Regions from separate parts of the Roseibium sp. HPY-6 genome, predicted to be linked through region 4. Evidence: predicted binding sites of a transcription regulator. Region 4 holds the regulator's gene; each other region holds the start of a gene.

Region 1 (4,805 bases), on a different contig from region 4:
ATGGCGGCGAAGGAAACGACACTTTCGTCGGCGGTGAAGGCGCCGATGAAATGTACGGAGAAGAAGGCGACGACTTTTTCTTCGGGGAACTAGACCACAATGTGATCGATGGCGGCGCGGATTACGACACGGTCAGCTATTTCGGCCTGAACAAAGGCATCACGGTTCTTCTGGACTTTGCGATCGCGCAGGCAACAGATGCACCCTGGGAATTCGACACAATCAAGAACATCGAACGGGTCATCGGAACGAGCCACGACGACATAATCGTTGGTGACCATAGGGCCGCCGGCAACAGTCTGATCGCCGGCGCGGGCGACGACGTGGTATCCGGGAACGGCGGAACCGACACAATCGTTGGCGGTGCCGGCAGTGACGAACTCTGGGGCGGAACTGAAAGCGACACGTTCATTTTCAATCTTGGCGACAGCCGTGGCCGTCACGCGAACTTCGACAGGATCATGGACTTCGACCTCGATGATGATGTGATGGAGTTTCAGGTCTACGACAAGGACACAACGAACTGGTCAACCGAGACAGGTACCGTCGATGGCAAAACCGGTACATGGGTCAAGGTTACCGAGACCCATTTCGGCGAGGCGGAACTGGAAATCGAAACACTCTATGAGGTGTTTCTGGAAGGCACAGCGATCGCCACCGTGGGCTCGGACGACATCGTTTTCTTCTGATGGCCCGAGCGCGCAGTCTTCCAGCGGCAAATGCCGAAAATTGGCAACAACCGGCTACATGCTGCCATTTCTAAACGATGTCGACCCACCCGCCTTTTTCAGCGGACGCGAAAATCGCATCGATGATTTTCATGTTCTGAAGCGCATCTTCGACGCCATACGTCATGACCTTTTCGCCCAGGACCGCGCGCCCGAACACGTCGGCCAGCTCAGCATATTGATCGCAGGGCGCGATGGTTTCAGTTGTCATCGACGCATCACCGAGCGCCGACCCGTCATCCATCCGCAACTCCGATGTCTCGCCCTGAGGTGCATTGAACGGGATCGGGATTTCAAGACGTTTCCGGGTTCCGACAAGCTGTAGTCGTTGATGCGCCGTCAACTGCGTGGACACTGTGAAGGTGAGCTGGCGCCCTGCGCCGAAATCCATGATCGCACTGGTGAAACGGTCTGTCCCGAAGTCCGGATCACGGTCGATCAGCGAGACAACCCGCTCCGGTTCGGCTTCGAAGAAGTAACGGCCGGCAAGCATGGTGTAGCACCCGATGTCCATCAGGGCACCGCCGCCCATATCGGCCCTGTTGCGGATATTGTCCGGGTCGTTGTTGAAGAAACTGAAAAAGCCCTGGATCGCATGTAGATCGCCAAGCTCTCCCGAACGCACGATCTCGCGGGCCCGGATCCATTGCGGGTGCGCGCGCACCATGAAACCTTCGGCGACAAGACGGTCTTTCGGCAACTCAAGAAGCGTCGCGGCGTCTTCGGCGCTGAGAGCAATCGGTTTTTCGCACAGAACATGCTTACCGGCTTCAACAGCCTGCACGGTCACCGGCACGTGCATGTGATTTGGAAGCGGGTTGTAAATCGCATCGATGTCAGGGTCGCCGAAAAGCTCTTCGTAGGAGCCGTACGCCTTTTCGATACCGAGGTCTTTCGCAGCGGCGCCCGCCCTCTCGGCGTCGCGCGAGGCGATGGCCGTAACGATCCCGGTTTGTGAAACCTGAATTCCGGGAATAACTTTTTCGCGGCCGATCTTGGCGGTTGATATGATTCCCCAGCGGACCTTTTTGCTGTCCATTCTTGTTTCTCCCGTTCCCTAGGCACACGCGTCAGTTGGCACGAAAAAATCCCGGCCTGCAAGGCCGGGAAGTGGGTCGATGCGGTTATAACCGGCTACATGCTGTCAAAATTTCTCGGGCACATAGAGATGTTCCGGCAAAACCTTGCGTTCGTAGTCCGGATTGAACCGGCGCTCCGGCAAAGAGACCGGATCGTGCGGGACCTCCTCATAAGGCAGTTGCGACAGAAGATGGCTGATGCAGTTGAGGCGCGCCTGCTTCTTGTCGTTGCCTTCCACAATGAACCACGGCGCTTCCGGGATGTTGGTACGCTCGAAGGTCTCTTCCTTCGCTTTGGTATAGTCTTCCCAGCGAATGCGGGATTCCAGATCCATTGGCGACAGTTTCCACTGTTTCAGCGGATCGTGGATGCGCATCAGGAAGCGCAGCTGCTGTTCCTCGTCCGTGATCGAGAACCAGTATTTGATCAGCCGGACCCCGGAGCGGACAATCATGCGTTCAAATTCGGGAACATCGTTGAAGAACTGCTCGACCTGGTCTTCGTTTGCAAATCCCATGACGCGTTCAACACCGGAACGGTTGTACCAGGAGCGGTCAAACATAACGATTTCACCCGCAGCCGGCAGGTGCGGGACATAGCGCTGGAAGTACCATTGCGACTTTTCACGCTCCGTCGGCGCTGGAAGCGCAACGACGCGGGCAACGCGCGGGTTCAGACGTTGCGTAATGCGCTTGATTACCCCGCCCTTCCCGGCCGCGTCGCGGCCTTCAAAGACCACAACGATTTTTTCGCCGGTATGCTGGACCCAGTCCTGCAGCTTCACCAGCTCGGCCTGCAATCTGAGCAGTTCGTGGAAATAGGTGTTCCGGTCGATCGGTGACTTGTGCTTTTTGTCGGAGATGAACTGAAGATCCTTCGCGACCAGATTGTCGTCGATTTCCATCTCAAGTTCTTCATCAAGGGAATCTGCCCATTCGGCCTCAACCCAACTCTTTGCGCTTTCTTCGGTCATCAATCGGTCCTCATGAATCGTCTCGAACGGCGAATCTCAGAAAGAGTGTGAACAGCTTAACCATGTAAGTTTTTTGACAGTTGTGCCAGTTCGCAGTCCTTGATCCCCCTCAAAGGCGACTCAAAAGTTGACGTAACTTGAAAATGAATGAACGTTCATTTATATACTTCAGCAGGAGGAGCAAATGTCTATGTCGGCGGAAAGGTCAGCGTCCCGTTCCAAAGGGCAGGAGACGGCGCACCGTGTGCGGAAAGCCGCTCTGAAACGCTTTGCCAGCACCGGTTACGCTGCGGTTTCCATGCGTGAGATCGCGACCGATGTCGGCGTCCGGCCCGGAGCGCTCTACAACCACTTCCCAACCAAGCAGGACATTCTGAAAGACTTGATGCTGACCCACATGGCCGACCTGCTGGCAGCATGGCGATCGGCAGATTTTCCTGCAGTCATGGATCCGCTCGAGCGGTTTGTCCGCTTTCACATTCGCTATCACCTTGAGCGCGCGGACGAGGTCTTCATCTCCTACATGGAGCTTCGCAATCTGGAACCGGAGAACTTCAAGAGCGTCGAGGCGGAGCGACGCAGATATGAGGCCATTCTGACGTCGATCCTCGAAGAAGGTTCAGTTGCCGGGCGCTACGCCGTCGAGGATCCGAAGGTCACGACGAGAGCCATAATTGCAATGCTCACCGGCATCCCGACCTGGTACCGGGAAGGTGGTCGGCTCGGCGAAACCGAGATCGAAGACCTCTACCTGACGATGGTGCGCAAAGCGGTGGCACCGGAAGAAAAAGACCTGCAAAGGGAGAACGGATGACATGAGCATCCTGAAATCGAACCTGTCATCCAGAAGCAGTGACTTTGCGGCCAACAAGGCCGCACACGAAACAGCGATGGATGCCGTGCGGACTGCAGCGCGATCGGCGCTGGATGGCGGCGGCGAGACTGCGCGCACCCGCCATGTCTCCCGCGGCAAAATTCTTCCCCGGGAGCGCGTGTCGCGCCTTCTTGATCCCGGATCTCCATTTCTGGAAGTCGGCATGCTTGCTGCCCACGACATGTATGAAGGCGCCGCACCCTCTGCCGGAATGATCGCGGGCATCGGCCGGGTCGAAGGCCAGGAAGCCATGATCCTCGCCAATGACGCGACGGTCAAAGGCGGCACTTACTATCCGATGTCGGTCAAGAAGCATCTGCGCGCGCAGGAGATCGCCTTGGAAAACAACCTGCCCTGCATTTATCTCGTGGATTCAGGCGGTGCCAACCTGCCCAATCAGGACGAAGTCTTTCCGGACCGGGATCACTTCGGCAGGATTTTTTATAATCAGGCCAACATGTCGGCAAAAGGCATCGCGCAAATCGCCGTTGTCATGGGGTCCTGCACCGCGGGTGGTGCCTATGTTCCGGCAATGTCGGACGAGACCATCATCGTCAAGAACCAGGGCACGATCTTTCTGGCCGGCCCCCCGCTTGTGAAAGCGGCAACGGGCGAGGAAGTCTCGGCGGAAGATCTTGGCGGCGGTGATGTTCACACGCGCCTGTCCGGTGTTGCCGACCATCTTGCACGCGACGATGCGCACGCGCTCGCGCTCGCAAGACGCGCCATCGCCAGCCTGAACCGGTCCAAGACCGCGCAGGCTGCACTGGAGACGCCCGAGGACCCGCTTTACGACCCGGAGGAAATCCTTGGCGTTGTCCCTGCGGATCTGAAGACGCCGTATGACATCCGGGAAGTCATCGCCCGTGTCGTCGACGGATCAAGGTTCGATGAGTTCAAGGCGCGCTACGGCACGACCCTGGTCTGTGGGTTCGCTCATATTCACGGCATGCCGGTCGGTATCATCGCCAACAACGGCGTCCTCTTTTCCGAAAGCGCGGTCAAGGGTGCGCATTTCGTTGAGCTCTGCTCCCAGCGCAAGGTGCCGCTGGTGTTCCTGCAGAACATCACCGGCTTCATGGTTGGCCGGAAATATGAAAGCGGCGGCATCGCCAAGGACGGCGCCAAACTTGTAACGGCGGTCGCCACC
Region 2 (4,805 bases), 510 kb from region 4:
AAGTTGAATTTGTCGAACTGCATGCGCACACCATAGACAGATTCCATGATGCCACCGTAGTAGGTGGTCATGTTCATGCCGAAAATGCTCTGGAAATCCCATCCGTACTTCTCGCTGAAGTAGGAGCCCTTGTACTTTATCGTATGAGACTTGTCGTAGGTATGGTCTGACTTTCCCTTTACCTTGACTTCCTGATCGTTGCACTCGAGCTTCATCTTGCTCGCGCTCTTAAGCGTCATGTTCCCTTTTTCAGTGCTTACGTCGATATTGTCCTCGACCACCGTGGACATGCTGCCGTCAACATCGAGAACATGGTCACCGTTTGTCTTCTGGTGGTAGTCTGCCGATTCAATGTACATGCGTTCGGCGGATTTGAGCAGAATGCGGCCATCGCACGACATCATGATGCCTTGTGACCCGCCGGCAGCATTCGTGTAGACCGAGGTGTCGTCTTCCTCGTCGGAAATGTGCTTGGCGGGAAACAGTTCGTCGTGGTGCTGGTTCTCGAACGAACGCCGCTCGACTTCCGAATACTCGCCTAAACGCAGAAACGTTCCAATGTTGTCCGTCGAATCGCTGTTGCTGTTCGAAGGAACGAGATAAAACATCGTCCGTCTTGCATTTCGTGAATTGTGACCGGCGCGAGGTGGCATGGTTGTTTCTCCTAACGTCTTGTTTTGTTTATCGTGGGAGACACGACGGCGGCAGGTTCTGCTTCGTTCCTACTTAGCACTTCTGACACCTTGAGACGTGATCTATGTCACAAAACTGTGACGTTGGACTTAATGAACACGTGCAGAAAACTCAATAACACCACAAAATCGAATGTGCAGAACAAACGAAAATTTATGTTCTGACCTTTAAGAACACAACTTCGCAATGCTTTTCCCTGTGCGTGTATTCAGCCGCAACCGGCAGCCGCGATCCGTCTATATGAGACTTGCAAGACGTTGTGATCAAAACCAAACTTCATTGCATGACACACCGTTTCCCCGTCAAGGAAATCGCGCTTCAATCGGGTCTGAGCACTGCCACCATCGACCGGGTCTTGAACAATCGTGCAAACGTCAGTCCCCAGACGCGCCGGCGCGTGACCGATGCCATTGAGGAACTTGCGCGCCAGGAGGCACAGCTGGCCGCCAGGGGCCGACGCTTCTTCATCGATATCGTTGTGGAAGCTCCTGCCCGCTTCACGCGTGAAATCCGTAAGGCGACAGAGGCGGTGTTGCCCGATTTCAGACCTGCGGCGCTCAGACCCCGCTTTGTTTTTTCCGAAATGATGACAACGGCTGAGACCGTCTCGTGCCTGGAGCGTATCCGCAGCCGGGGCAGCCAGGGCGTTTGTCTCAAAGCCAGGGATACGGAAGGCGTTCGAGAAGCCATTGCACTCCTCGTTCGCAAGGGCATCCCCGTTCTCACGCTCTTCACGGACATACCGGGTTCAGAAAGGCTTGCCTATGCAGGCCTTAACAACGCCAGAGCGGGCCAAACAGCAGCTTATCTCATGCACAAGCTTCTGCATGACGGTCAAAGATGCGTATTGACGACGCTCAGCCAGCACACCTTCCAGGGCGAAGAAGAGCGCTTCACGGCATTTCGCGCTGAACTTCATCAGCACCGGCCGGACATCGAACTCATCGACGCCAGCGGCGGTGGTGGCCTCAGCCCGGCGACGGCACAGGAAGTTGGCCAGCAGCTTAATGGCGAGCAGGAGATCGCCGGCGTCTATTCCATGGGCGGCGGGAATGTTGCGGTTCTGGGAGCGCTTGAAGCGGCCGGCAAATCACCCGCCGTGTTCATCGCCCATGATCTTGACGAAGACAATCTGGAGCTTTTGCGCGCCGAGAAGCTTTCGCTGGTGCTTCACCATGACCTGCGCGACGACATGCGGGCGGCGTTGCGGCACATTCTTTCCTTTCACGGCATCGGTGCTCCACCGGACGTTTGGGAAAGCGACATACAAGTGGTCACGCCAAAGAATATTCCGACCCGGTTTTGATCCTTGAGCATATGGCACTATGCGTTCGGGCGTCCGTAACCTTGTTGCTCCATGGCCCTATAAAAATCTTTCAATGTCTTGCCGGGTTCAGGGCGAAAACTGTCACCCGTTTCGGTGGCGTCCGACATACGGTCTAGCCGAAACATCCGAAAATCGTGACGAAGCTCGCACCAGGCGACCAACGTCCAGACCTTGCCCCAGAACCAGAGCCCGAGGGGCCGGATCACCCGGCTGGAAGCATCGCCCTTGCCGTCCAGATAGGAAATCGACAATCGCTTGCGCGCATCAGCCGATGCCTCAAGAAAATCGATAAGCGTGCGCACTTGCGGTGTCATCTCAGCCGCAAAGGCGTGGATTTCTACCTCGTTTTGGCGAACGCGCGCTTTTTCCGGAATGACGGCGTCAATCTTGATCATGGCCTCTTCGGCCGCACGCGCCATGGCCGCACCACCCCAGGCACGTATCAGGCGGGCTCCAGCCAAAAGGGCAACGATTTCGTCTCGGGTGAACATCAGAGGCGGCAGATCGTAGCCGTCACGCATGATATAGCCGACACCCGCTGCCCCCTCGATGGGAACGCCGGATGCCTGAAGATCGGCGACATCGCGGTATATGGTCCGCTCCGAAACTTCCAGCCATTCGGACAACTGACGTGCCCGGACCAGCCGTCCGCCACGCAGATATTGAACTATCTGGAACAGGCGGTCGGCTCGTCTCATGCGGCAGGCTCCTTACGAGGCAAACAAACCGATCGAATTGCCGTCCGGATCGGTTCCATAGGCGAATCGGCCGGAAGGGATTGCGATCGGGTCGGATACTACCTCGCCGCCCGCTTTTGCAAAGCGTTCCATTGTGGCCTCAAGACTGTCAGGACAGGCAATATGGACTGTCGGTCCTGAGCCATTTGACGCAGGCTTGCCAGGATACAAATGCCCGGCGACACCCATCTGGTCCTTGGTCGGGAACATGGCAATATGGTTGGGGCCCATGTCCGTCACACGGTTGAGTTCAGTTTGAAAAACTTCGTTATAGAAGCTGATTGCCTTGTCCAGATCAGAAACGGGAATTTCCATCCAGACGGTGAAATGATCAGGGGCAAACGACATTTTCGGTCTCCTTGCGTGGTGTGATGGAAGCACCCTAGCAAGGTCCTCCTGACAGCCTTCTGTCAGGAGAAAACGTCTTTTGCTTCAGCTTTCACGCCAGCTTTTCCGCCGTTTTTTTTGAAAGAACGAAAAGTGTCAAAACGCGCATATGACAGTTATGCTGACTTCATGACAGTGCGTGCACCACCCCTGCCACAAAACTTTAACGTGAAGGACAACCTATCGTCATTGAAGCCCACCAAAGTGTGAGCTGGCTGACCCAACAGCCCTATCCCTCGGAGGCTCTCATGAAAAGAATGACCTTGGCCCTGCTGCTGGCAGGCACAAGCGTGATTGCGCCCGGCGCATTCGCGAAAGATGCAAGTTACGTCGGTTCTGTTGACGTTGTACGCGGCGACCAGCCTGCAGAAAAAGCGACCGGCAAAGTATTTATCGATGCGAACCGCAATTCGAAGCTGGATGAAGGCGAAGCAGGTGTTGCCGGCGTTCTGGTGTCAAACGGACGCGAAGTGGTTGTGACCGGCGACGATGGCCGCTATGAGTTGCCGGCCTATGACGACATGAATCTCTTTGTCACCAAGCCGGCAGGATACGCGACACCGCTCAGCGAAGACATGGTTCCGCAGTTTAACTATGTCCACAAAGTCGCCGGTTCTCCGGACTTGCGCTTCGGCGGCATCCAGCCGACAGGCCCTTTGCCGCAAGCCGTGAATTTTCCGCTGATCGAGGATCAGGTGGGCGACACTTTCCAGTGCCTGGTTTTCGGGGATACGCAGCCCTATTCAAACCAGGAAATCAGCTATGTCCGCCAGACTGTCGGCAACATGCTGGCCAACCGCGACAATTCGGAAACGCAGTGCCTCCTCTTTGAAGGCGACGTGATGGGCGATGACCTCTCGCTCTATCCCCGTTTCAGAAAGATCATCGCTGCAGGTGGTGTTCCGCAATATTATGTCGCCGGCAATCACGACCTCGACTTTGATGCCAAGAACGATGCTGACAGCTTCGATACCTTTCGCCGCGAGTTCGGCCCGGAATACTACTCCTTCGACATCGGTCAGGTGCATTTCGTCGTGCTCGATGACGTTCGCTATCCGTGTAACGGTGTCGATGCCCACTCGTTCTGTGATCTCTCGGCCAAGCCGTCCTACAACGGCGTCATCTCCGAGCGCCAGCTGGAATGGCTGAAAAACGATCTTGCAAACGTGCCGCAGGACAAGCTGATCGTTTTGAATGCGCACATTCCGTTCGTGACCTACACGGATGCCGAGGCGCAGAAGCACCAGGTAGACAATCTCGACAAGCTCTACGAACTCATCGGTGATCGCCCTGCCCTCGGCCTGTCAGGTCACACCCACACGACCGAACAGATCCTGCCTGGCGAGTACTTCGAAGGATGGGAAGCGGCGACGAACACCGGCCCCGCAAAATTCCACCAGATCGTCACCGGCGCCGTGTCCGGGTCCTGGTGGGCGGGTGATCTGAACAGCAGCGGTGTTCCGCATGGAACGCAGCGTCTCGGTTCACCGCGCGGCTATTACGTCCTGGACTTCTCAGGACCGGATTATGTCGACACCTATATGACCTTCGAGGGCACTGAGACCGATCAGCTGCACGTTTCCTTCAACACCCCCCGCTTCCGCGAGTGGGCGGAAAAACTGGTCAGCTATACCGATCTCTATGATGTACCGAGCGACATC
Region 3 (4,805 bases), 1.4 Mb from region 4:
ATTCTTGTGCCACCTAGATGGGCCTGTTGCTGCGGCCATGTCCTAGAGCCTTTTTGAATAAGTATCGGCATGCACCCGGAAGTCCCTGCGCGCATTTCTGCGCGCAGGGCTGGAGGACGCCGCCCGGACGTAAGTTGACGACGACGGTCCGGGCGGCGGAGGGTGACGGGATCAGTCCGCGCTGCTGATGATCGACGCTAATTGCTTCTGTGCGTCTTCGGCGGACATTTCCGGATTGTTGAAGAACTCGACAAACAGGTCGTTGACCTGCGTCAGGCTGTCGGCGGACATGAGCTGGTCGGGGCCTTGAATGATGTCACCTTTGGCCAGGATATCGAGGCCTTTGCGCATGCAGTCATTCGCCGCTGAAAGGTCCACGTCTCCGCGCACGGGAAGAGATCCTTTTTTCAGGTTGAAGGCGACCTGCGTCGCCGGAGCCATCATGACCTTGGCAAGTTCACCCTGTGCCGCCGTGATCGCTTCGTCATCCACTTTCGGGAAGTAGAACGCATCACCGCCTGTCTGGATCACTTCGTTCACGCCGAGGCCCGGCAGACAGGTATAGTCCTTGCCGGCCACCTGCTCGGCGACTTGGAATTCACCCTGCGCCCAGTCACCCATGATCTGGCCGCCGGCCTTGCCGGTGATGACCAGGTTCGTGGCATCGTTCCAGGCCTGAACATTGGAATCCTTCGCCAGATCCCGGGCCGTTGCGGCCGCTTCAAAGACCTTGGCCATTTCTGGCCCACCAGCGATATCAGCATCCTTTTCGCCGAAAACTTTCGTGTAGGTTTCCGGGCCTGCCAGGGCAGTCAGGAGCGTTTGGAACGCAAGCGTTGTCTGCCAAGGCTGCTGGCCCATTGCCAGCGGCACGATGCCGGCTTCCTGAAGCTTAGGTGCAGCGGCGACAAATTCGTCCCAGTTGGTGGGAACAGCCAGGCCGTTGTCCTCAAACGCGGCGTTGTTCAGCCAGAGCCATTGCGGCGAGTGAATATTGACCGGCACGCAGTAGATTTTGCCGTCCAGCGTGCAGCTGTCGAGCAAGGAGGGCGGGAACACCAGTTCCTTCCAGTTACCTTCTTCTGCAATATCGGTGAGATCGCGCATGAGGCCGGCTTCGACCAGTTCTTCTGCCTGACGGCCGTGATTGAATTGCGTGGCGCCCATCGGGTCTCCGCCCGTGATACGGCTGATCATGATCGGACGTGCTGTGCCACCCGAACCTGCGATAGCGCCGTCAACCCACTTGTTGCCCGTTGCGTCGAATGCCTTTGCGAACTCAGCAACAGCAGCCGCTTCGCCACCCGATGTCCACCAATGGGTAACCTCGAGATCGGTTGCGTTTGCGGCCGTTGCAGCGCAAAGAGCCGTGGATGCAGCAAAAACTACGCGTAATGACTTCATGTTATCCTCCCATCGAACACCGCGTGTTCGATTGTCCTCTGAATGTGGCTTTCGCCTCACTTTGTAATCGATTACATTTTGTAGTATCATTGATGTAATCGATTACATTTATCATTCTAGGGAAATGGCTCTGTGTCAACCCGGAATGTGGTCAAACGCAAAACAAACTTCCGGAGACGGCATTGGTCCAGAAAAATGCGCGCATTCGAGACGTCGCCCGGGCAGCGGGTGTTTCAACGGCCACTGTCAGCCGCGCACTCAGCAATCCCAACCTTTTGACAGAAGCGACCCGCGAAAGTGTTTTTGCCGCTATCCGCTCCACCGGCTACCGCGTAAACAAGGCGGCCCGAACGCTCAGAACGCGTCAGGCGGGCGCCGTGCTGGTTCTCGTGCCCAACCTGGGAAATCCGTTCTTTTCCAAAATACTTGCAGGCATCAGCGAGCGTTTTGGCGATGAAGACACATCCGTTCTGATCGCAGACACGAAGGATCATGCAACGACCGGCAAGTTCCTTGTCGACTACTTTCTCGATTCTCAGATCGACGGCATGATTTGTCTCGATGGTGGGCTTTCGGAAAAGGAGCTTCATCAATTCCGGGAAAACGGGGTCGCGGACAAGATCGTTTTTGCCTGTGAATGGGTGCACAACGCTCAGCTGCCCTCGGTAAGAAGCGACAACATCCAGGGCGCCAGGCTCGCGGTACAACATCTTTATGAGCTCGGGCACCGAAAAATTGCGCATGTCACGGGGCCTTCTGACAACGTCCTCACACATGCGCGCCGGGAGGGAATGCTGGAAGAGCGTGCCCGGCTCGGTTTGCCGTCGCGCGATGAGTGGATTATCCGAGGCGATTTTTCCCTTGAGTCCGGCCGGTTGGCAGCAACCAGGATCCTCGGCATGAAGCATCGCCCGACAGCGGTTTTCTGCGCTTCGGACCAGGTGGCCTTCGGACTGATGTCCACTTTGACCGCGGGAGGCTTGAGGGTGCCTGAAGATATTTCCGTCGTGGGATTTGACGACATTGAACTGTCGGACTTTTACGTTCCTTCCCTGACCACCATTCGTCAGGACAGGCACGCACTCGGAACAAAGGCGGCTGCTCTGCTGCTGGAATGTATCGATCTGAACAAGAACGCCGAGATAGCAAAAGATAAGCCGGTTTTTGTTGATGTGGAACTTGTTGTTCGCAACAGTTCTGCTGCGCCGGTGGCATGAAAAATTTTGTTAAGCTGAAAACAGCCTCCAGTTGTTCCAACTCCATGGAAAAATCCCAAAAAGAAACGGGAACTGCAAGCCATTGCAATTACTAAGTTGTCGGGCAGATTTTGCCCCGGCTTTAATTGAGTAATTCAACCTTTCTCTAAAAAAATCCAGCGAACCCGGGAAGCCCGTGTGATTTTCGTGATTGCATTTTGCGATCTGGAATAGGAAAAAATTACCTTTGGGAAGATGTCGTGCAAAGTTAAGTTGTAATTGAGTTGTAACAACATACGTATTTATTGCATTCATTAATTCTTACAACATGTTAATTGTAAAAAATATCGGTACTTTAGTTTTTAATTAACTTGGAGATGGCACTTTGATTGTCAAAATAAACATGGGTGGTCGTAATGCGTACCTTTGCATTTGGCTTGGCATTGTCGCTGGGCGTTATTTTCTCTCAAACAGGTTCTGTCTCGGCTGATTCCACACTGAACGTGGTCGGAACAGGCGACGGTCTGGAAATGCTCCGCGAAATCGGAGAGGGTTTCCAGTCCGCTCATCCGGACATCGAACTTTCGATTCCTCCGAGCATCGGTTCCGGTGGTGGGATTGCCGCCGTGAGTTCTGGTGCAGAACGGCTTGGCAGGGTCGCAAGACCCCTGAAGGATAGCGAAGTTGACTTCGGCCTCGTTTACCTGCCGATCGCAAAAATCCCGAGTGCGATCTTTGCGCATCCTTCCACTGGCATCACCTCTATCTCGAGCGAAGATCTGGTAAAACTGTTTACCGGTGAGATCAGCAACTGGTCCGATCTTGGTGGCGCGGACATGCGCGTGAAGCTTGTCCGGCGCGAAGATGCCGACAGCACGCTCCAGGTTCTGCGTTCTTCCATGCCGGGCTGGAAACAGTTGAAGTTCTCGCCCCGGTCGAAAACGGCCGTCACAACCCAAGAAGCAATCAACACGGCAAAGGACGTTGAGGGTGCGATTGCGTTCGGCCCCTATTCAAAGCCTCTCGAAGATGGATTGTCCGTACTCAAAGTCGACGGAAATCACCCGACTGACGCAGGCTATCCAAGTGCAGTCACTTTGGCCCTTATCTACAAGCAGGGGACGATGGACGGTCAGATGGAGGCCTTCATCGATTTCAGCCGGTCGGATGGTGCAAGTGAACTGATCGAGAATTTCGGCGGTGTTCCCGTAAAGCAATAGCACCCTGACCAAATGATACGTCACTCATCCCTTCTCTGGCATTATACATACGGCGCTGTTTTCACAGCGCTGTGTGCCTTTGCAGGTTTGATCGGACTGGTCGCGTATCAGTTGGAAGACAGCATGGCGCGGCAGCAGAGCGAGTTGCTTCAGTTGTCGCAGTCCAGAGTTCTGGAGACGCTGAATGCAGACGTGAAGCTGGCCGGAAAGCGGCTCGAGTTTCTGTTCGAGGACCGTGTCAGGCGGGTGAGTGCAATTGCGGCAGACCCGAATATCACAAAAGCGATCGAGTCACGAAACAATGTCGCTATGTCCGAGTTGCTTGGACCATTCGCCGCGCTGGACGATATCGATGGAATTGTCGTTCTGGACGATCGGGGGCGCATCGTTGGATCTTCCTCCTATGACACGGACATCGTTGCGCTTGGGTCCGAGCTCCCGAAACTTGGGTTTCATGAAGACATCACGCGTTCATTGCGTGACAGCATGCCAGATAAACCTCTGATCTTTAACCGTATTCTGACAAAGGAAGAGTCGCGGGTTTTTGTTCCCGGTAAAAACGTGAACGCCCTTTCACAGGTCATGTTCGTGCCTGTCTTCGATGATTTCGGCTATGTGGTCGGAGGCTTGCTGGCGCAACGCTGGCTGCGGGAGCATGAGCCCATGCTGACCGACCTGGCGGACATCAACTCATTCGGCCTGGTGGTCGTCCACAACAATGAGATCATCTCCAGAGCCAGTTTCAGTGGATCCATCAAAGACATCGAGGCTTCTGCCGATGCGCGCCATATCACCGCTGGAGGCCGTCACGTGATCAAATGCGGGATGCCGATTGCTCCCATGTCGATATGCGCGCTCCTGCCGATTGAACAGCTCACGGAAACGCAGAGCGAGCTTACAAGGATCGGTACAGAAGAAGAATCCAAATTGCTGAAGCGGCTGTTTCTCTTCGGCTTGCTTGCCCTTGCCGCTTTTGCAGCCGTTG
Region 4 (4,805 bases):
GCGCTTTCAGGCTTACGGCATTGGAGCGATTGCGATCGGGCTGTTCTTTCTTGTCGTTTTGGCCTACGCGATCATCTCGCAGGGATTTCCGGCTTTCTCGCGCACGGTCGTTGAAGTTGAGTTCACTCTGACGCAGGAACAGTACGACGCTGCCGAAGGCACGCTGTTCAAGACAAGGGCCTACGAGGAAATCTTCATCAATGCGCTGACCGGCCAGCTCCAGGAAAGCGGTATTGAAACACCCGTGGAACCCGAAGCCATCGAGCGCATCGTCGGCAAGCCGGGTGGTACGATCCGCGAGTTTTTCCGGGAAAATGAGGACCAACTGGGCCAACCGGTCAGGTTCGACCTTGCAGCATCCTCAAGGGTAGACGGTTATATGAGCGGTCGTATCACCCGTGAAGGCATGACCGACAGCCGCTTTCTGATGAAATCGGATCTGGACGTCGTTGATAATCTTGTCGAGGCTGGCGTCATCAAGACCGTTTTTAACTGGCCTTTCATCACCGGTGCGGACGCCGGTGTGGACAATGCCGCAGCGGCGGGCATCGGCGCTTCGGTGATCGGGTCTTTCTTCATGATGCTGGTGGTTCTGTTTTTGTCGCTTCCGATAGGCGTGGCCGCCTCCATCTATCTTGAAGAATTCGCACCGCAGAACAGGTTCACGGATCTGATTGAGGTGAATATCTCGAACCTGGCGGCCGTTCCTTCTATCGTTTTCGGTATTCTGGGTCTGGCGGTCTTCATCCAGTTCATGCATTTGCCTCAATCTGCGCCGCTGGTCGGCGGCTTGGTCCTGACGCTGATGACGCTGCCGACGATCATTATCTCCACGCGCGCTTCGCTGAAGGCGGTTCCGCCAAGCATCCGGGACGCAGCACTCGGTGTTGGCGCTTCCAAGATGCAGGCGATCTTCCATCACGTGCTGCCGCTGGCGATGCCCGGCATTCTGACCGGAACCATTATCGGGCTGGCACAGGCACTGGGCGAAACGGCACCGCTGCTTCTGATCGGTATGGTCGGGTTCGTCGCGCGCGGTTACCCGGATGGCTTCATCGCCGGCTTCACCGAGCCGAATTCGGCAATGCCTGCACAGATCTACACCTGGGCGGCGCGGTCCGATCTCGCGTTTACTGAGAAAGCTTGGGGTGGAATTATCGTCCTCCTGATCTTCCTCCTCTCAATGAACATTCTCGCGATCATCCTGCGCCGCAGGTTTGAACGCCGCTGGTAAGGATTGATGCGATGAACGAGATGCCGAGTATTGAACAGGCGAACGAAATGACCGAGAGCAAAATATCCGCAAACAAGGTTCAGGTCTTTTATGGCGATACACATGCCATCAAGGACGTGGACATTGAAATCCAACCGCGTTCGGTGACGTCTTTCATCGGCCCGTCCGGCTGCGGCAAGTCGACCTTCCTGCGCACGATCAACCGCATGAACGACACGATTGATATCTGCCGCGTGGAAGGATCGATCAAGATCGACAACGAAGATATCTACGACCCCAAAGTCGATCCGGTGCAGCTTCGGGCGAAGGTCGGGATGGTTTTCCAGAAACCGAACCCGTTCCCGAAGTCGATCTACGACAACATCGCCTATGGTCCGCGTATCCACGGTCTCGCCCGCAATAAGGCGGAACTCGACGACATAGTGTCCTCGAGCCTCCAGAAAGCCGGCCTTTGGGAAGAGGTGAAAAATCGTCTGGACGAGCCCGGAACGGGAATGTCCGGTGGGCAGCAGCAACGTCTGTGCATCGCGCGCGCCATTGCGGTCAGCCCGGAAGTGATCCTGATGGACGAACCTTGCTCGGCCCTTGACCCGATTGCCACGGCAAAGGTCGAGGAGTTGATCGATGAGCTGCGTGAGAATTACACCATTGTCATCGTGACGCATTCCATGCAGCAGGCGGCGCGTGTTTCTCAGCGTACAGCTTTTTTCCACCTGGGTATTCTGGTTGAAGAAGGTCCGACGGAGGACATCTTCACAAATCCGAAAGACAAGCGCACTCAGGATTACATTACTGGCCGCTTCGGCTAAGCGGTTTTCCGAAATCGGAAAGGGACACAGGATGTCTGAACACATTGTCTCGGCATATGACGAGGAACTGACGGAAATGGCCGGTAAGGTCGCCGAAATGGGTGGCCTCGCGGAACGCGCCTTTGCCGACGCGGTCGCAGCTCTTGTTTCTCAGGATCACGAACTCGCCAAGACCACTGTCGCAAACGACGAACGGCTCGATACGCTGCACCAGGCGGTTGAGGCAAAATTGATCGAAATGATCGCGCGCCGTCAGCCCATGGGGCAGGACCTTCGCGAAATCACCGCGGCAAGCCGCATCGCCAACGATCTTGAGCGAGTTGGTGATCTGGCGAAAAACGTCGCCAAGCGCGCGATTGCGATCGACAGCAATCTGCAATCGAAGAAGCTGGCGATCGGCGTTGAACACATGACGGAACTCGCGCTCGGCCAGCTAAAGCTGGTACTCGACGCCTACACGCAACGCGACGCGGAAGCAGCTCGCCGGGTGCAGGAGGCCGATGCTGAAGTCGACGCCATCTACACGTCCCTGTTCCGTGAACTGCTGACTTATATGATGGAAGATCCGCGCGTGATCACTCAATGCGTGCACCTGTTGTTCTGCGCCAAGAACATCGAGCGCATCGGTGACCATGCAACCAATATTGCGGAAAACGTCTACTACATGGTCACCGGCGAACGGCTTCCCGAAGACCGTGAAAAGCTTGATGAAACAACAAGTGCTGGCTAAGCACTGAAAGACTGCGGGACTCTTTCGGCCGGCATGCGTGTGCCGGCCGGTAATATCGGAGCGTGAACGAATGCCGAAAGTGCTGATCGTTGAAGACGAAGAACCGCTCAGCCTTCTCTTGAGATACAATTTGGAAGCGGAAGGGTACCAGGTCGAATCCTGTGTCCGTGGAGACGAAGCCGAAATCCGCCTGCGGGAGAGCCTGCCGGATCTGCTCCTGCTGGACTGGATGCTTCCCGGGCTCTCCGGAATTGAACTGTGCCGGCGCCTGCGGGCACGGGAAGACACCGAACGTTTGCCGATCATTATGCTCACGGCGCGCGGCGAGGAAGCAGAACGTATCCGCGGTCTGTCGACTGGTGCCGATGACTATGTCGTAAAGCCTTTTTCGGTCCCCGAGCTCATGGCAAGGGTGCGCGCAATCCTGCGCCGAGCGAGTCCGGAAGTCGTCTCCACGATGCTCAGGTCCGGTGACATTGAACTCGACCGTGAAACCCACCGTGTTCGCCGTAACACCAAGGAAATACACCTGGGGCCGACCGAGTTCCGGCTTCTTGAGTTCCTGATGACTTCCCCGGGCCGCGTGTTCTCGCGTGAACAGCTTCTGGACGGTGTCTGGGGTCACGATGTTTATGTCGATGAACGTACGGTGGATGTTCATGTTGGCAGGCTGCGCAAGGCGCTCAACAAGGGCAAGGCGAAGGATCCGATCCGGACCGTGCGTGGCGCAGGCTACGCCTTCAATGACCAGTTCTCGATTGCCAGCTGACAGGTTCTCGCGGGCAATACTTAACCGAAACCCGACGGACTTTTTGTCCAAAACAAAAAACCCGCCACAAAGGCGGGTTTTTCAATGGTTGAGGAAAATATCAGGAGGCCTGCGCAACCGTCTTTCGCTCGCGGCGCCGGTCAGCAACAGGCTGATAAGCGATCTTGCAGTGATATGCACAATAAGGAACGCCAGCATCGGAAACGCGGCCACAGAAATAGAAATCGTCCGTCGCAGGATCACCGATCGGCCACTTACAGGTCCGCTCAGTCAGCGTAAGGATCGTTGCGCGCTGAGAAATCGGAATGACCATCTCGGGCATGGGTTCCAACTCAGGCTTGATATCAGCGACAGGTGCAGGTGACGTGTCCACCTTGAGTGCCGTAGCTCCGATCATCTGCGGTTGCTGCACAGGTTTCTTTGGTGCTGCTCCTGCAGCGGGGCTGGCGGTGCGCGGCCGGCGCGGCTTTGCGCTGGAACTTGAGGTCTTTGCACGTCCGGAAAGCCCGAGCCGGTGCACCTTGCCGATCACGGCGTTGCGGGTCACACCCCCGAGTTCGCCTGCGATCTGACTTGCACTCAGGCCTTCGCTCCAAAGTTTCTTGAGCAGTTCAACCCGTTCGTTCGTCCAACTCATTGCCCGCACCCTTTAGTTCGGCCATTTGGCCATTAACCTCGTGTCAGACATGCTCTAGCATGCCTAATTTTGGCATATCTTGTGCCTCTTGGTGATGTGCCGCACGAGATCTCGTGTTTGATGAGCCAGAGGTTACAATAACGTTAATTTGTGAGGCAACCGCTTCACCCAAACCAGTTGGGGATGAGCGGACTTTTCCCCAGTTATGGTAAGGCCTTCCAGCGTTTCACGAAACGTGACTTTAAGTGCCGGCAGCAGCATTTCCATTGACAGCCAACGGTACGCGCGGTGTATAAGCATCTTGCGACGTGCCGCCTCATCGGGGCGGCACGTTGCGTTTTGGCTTGTCCGCACTCGTGAAGCGCACCGGATCAAACGGGCTCGTTTCCCGGGCAAGTGCCGCAACAGGAAACGGGAAATATCGGCCTGGGCGGTTTGGCGTTCGAGCTTGATCGATGACACCATGTAGAGAGCATTTCACCTGCCTTCAAAAGGAGGCTGGGTGCTCTGAGGAGTAAAAAGAGGTTATGTCCGCGACTGCGCTGTTTGGAAACTATGCAAGATCAAATCTGACATTTGATCATGGGGAAGGTGTCTGGCTGGTTACCAAGGACGGCCGACGATTC

What was found. The regulator PhoB, encoded in region 4, activates phosphate uptake and scavenging genes when phosphate is short. The targets are predictions, from matches to a motif close to TGTCATNNANCTGTCAT.
Region 1: the regulator PhoB is predicted to act here: its motif matches at 2,844-2,860, upstream of ppk2 (polyphosphate kinase 2).
Region 2: the regulator PhoB is predicted to act here: its motif matches at 3,243-3,259, upstream of ABVF61_RS20200 (calcineurin-like phosphoesterase C-terminal domain-containing protein).
Region 3: the regulator PhoB is predicted to act here: its motif matches at 2,875-2,891, upstream of ABVF61_RS11745 (PstS family phosphate ABC transporter substrate-binding protein).

The regions. Positions count from the first base shown of each region.
Region 1 covers NZ_JBEWCD010000003.1:43,410-48,214, forward strand. Annotated here, with positions in the region: gene ABVF61_RS26090 (calcium-binding protein) at 1-689, shown strand, start outside; gene ABVF61_RS26095 (Gfo/Idh/MocA family protein) at 760-1,767, opposite strand; gene ppk2 (polyphosphate kinase 2) at 1,873-2,781, opposite strand; gene ABVF61_RS26105 (TetR/AcrR family transcriptional regulator) at 2,966-3,595, shown strand; gene ABVF61_RS26110 (carboxyl transferase domain-containing protein) at 3,597-4,805, shown strand, end outside.
Region 2 covers NZ_JBEWCD010000002.1:1,939,967-1,944,771, reverse strand. Annotated here, with positions in the region: gene ABVF61_RS20220 (hypothetical protein) at 1-653, opposite strand, end outside; gene ABVF61_RS20215 (LacI family DNA-binding transcriptional regulator) at 977-1,999, shown strand; gene ABVF61_RS20210 (helix-turn-helix transcriptional regulator) at 2,017-2,718, opposite strand; gene ABVF61_RS20205 (VOC family protein) at 2,731-3,105, opposite strand; gene ABVF61_RS20200 (calcineurin-like phosphoesterase C-terminal domain-containing protein) at 3,393-4,805, shown strand, end outside.
Region 3 covers NZ_JBEWCD010000002.1:46,137-50,941, forward strand. Annotated here, with positions in the region: gene ABVF61_RS11730 (carbohydrate ABC transporter permease) at 1-39, opposite strand, end outside; gene ABVF61_RS11735 (ABC transporter substrate-binding protein) at 172-1,404, opposite strand; gene ABVF61_RS11740 (LacI family DNA-binding transcriptional regulator) at 1,587-2,621, shown strand; gene ABVF61_RS11745 (PstS family phosphate ABC transporter substrate-binding protein) at 3,017-3,820, shown strand; gene ABVF61_RS11750 (bifunctional diguanylate cyclase/phosphodiesterase) at 3,833-4,805, shown strand, end outside.
Region 4 covers NZ_JBEWCD010000002.1:1,430,382-1,435,186, forward strand. Annotated here, with positions in the region: gene pstA (phosphate ABC transporter permease PstA) at 1-1,234, shown strand, start outside; gene pstB (phosphate ABC transporter ATP-binding protein PstB) at 1,246-2,043, shown strand; gene phoU (phosphate signaling complex protein PhoU) at 2,075-2,773, shown strand; gene phoB (phosphate regulon transcriptional regulator PhoB) at 2,844-3,542, shown strand; gene ABVF61_RS18015 (GcrA family cell cycle regulator) at 3,643-4,179, opposite strand; gene ABVF61_RS18020 (aspartate aminotransferase family protein) at 4,707-4,805, shown strand, end outside.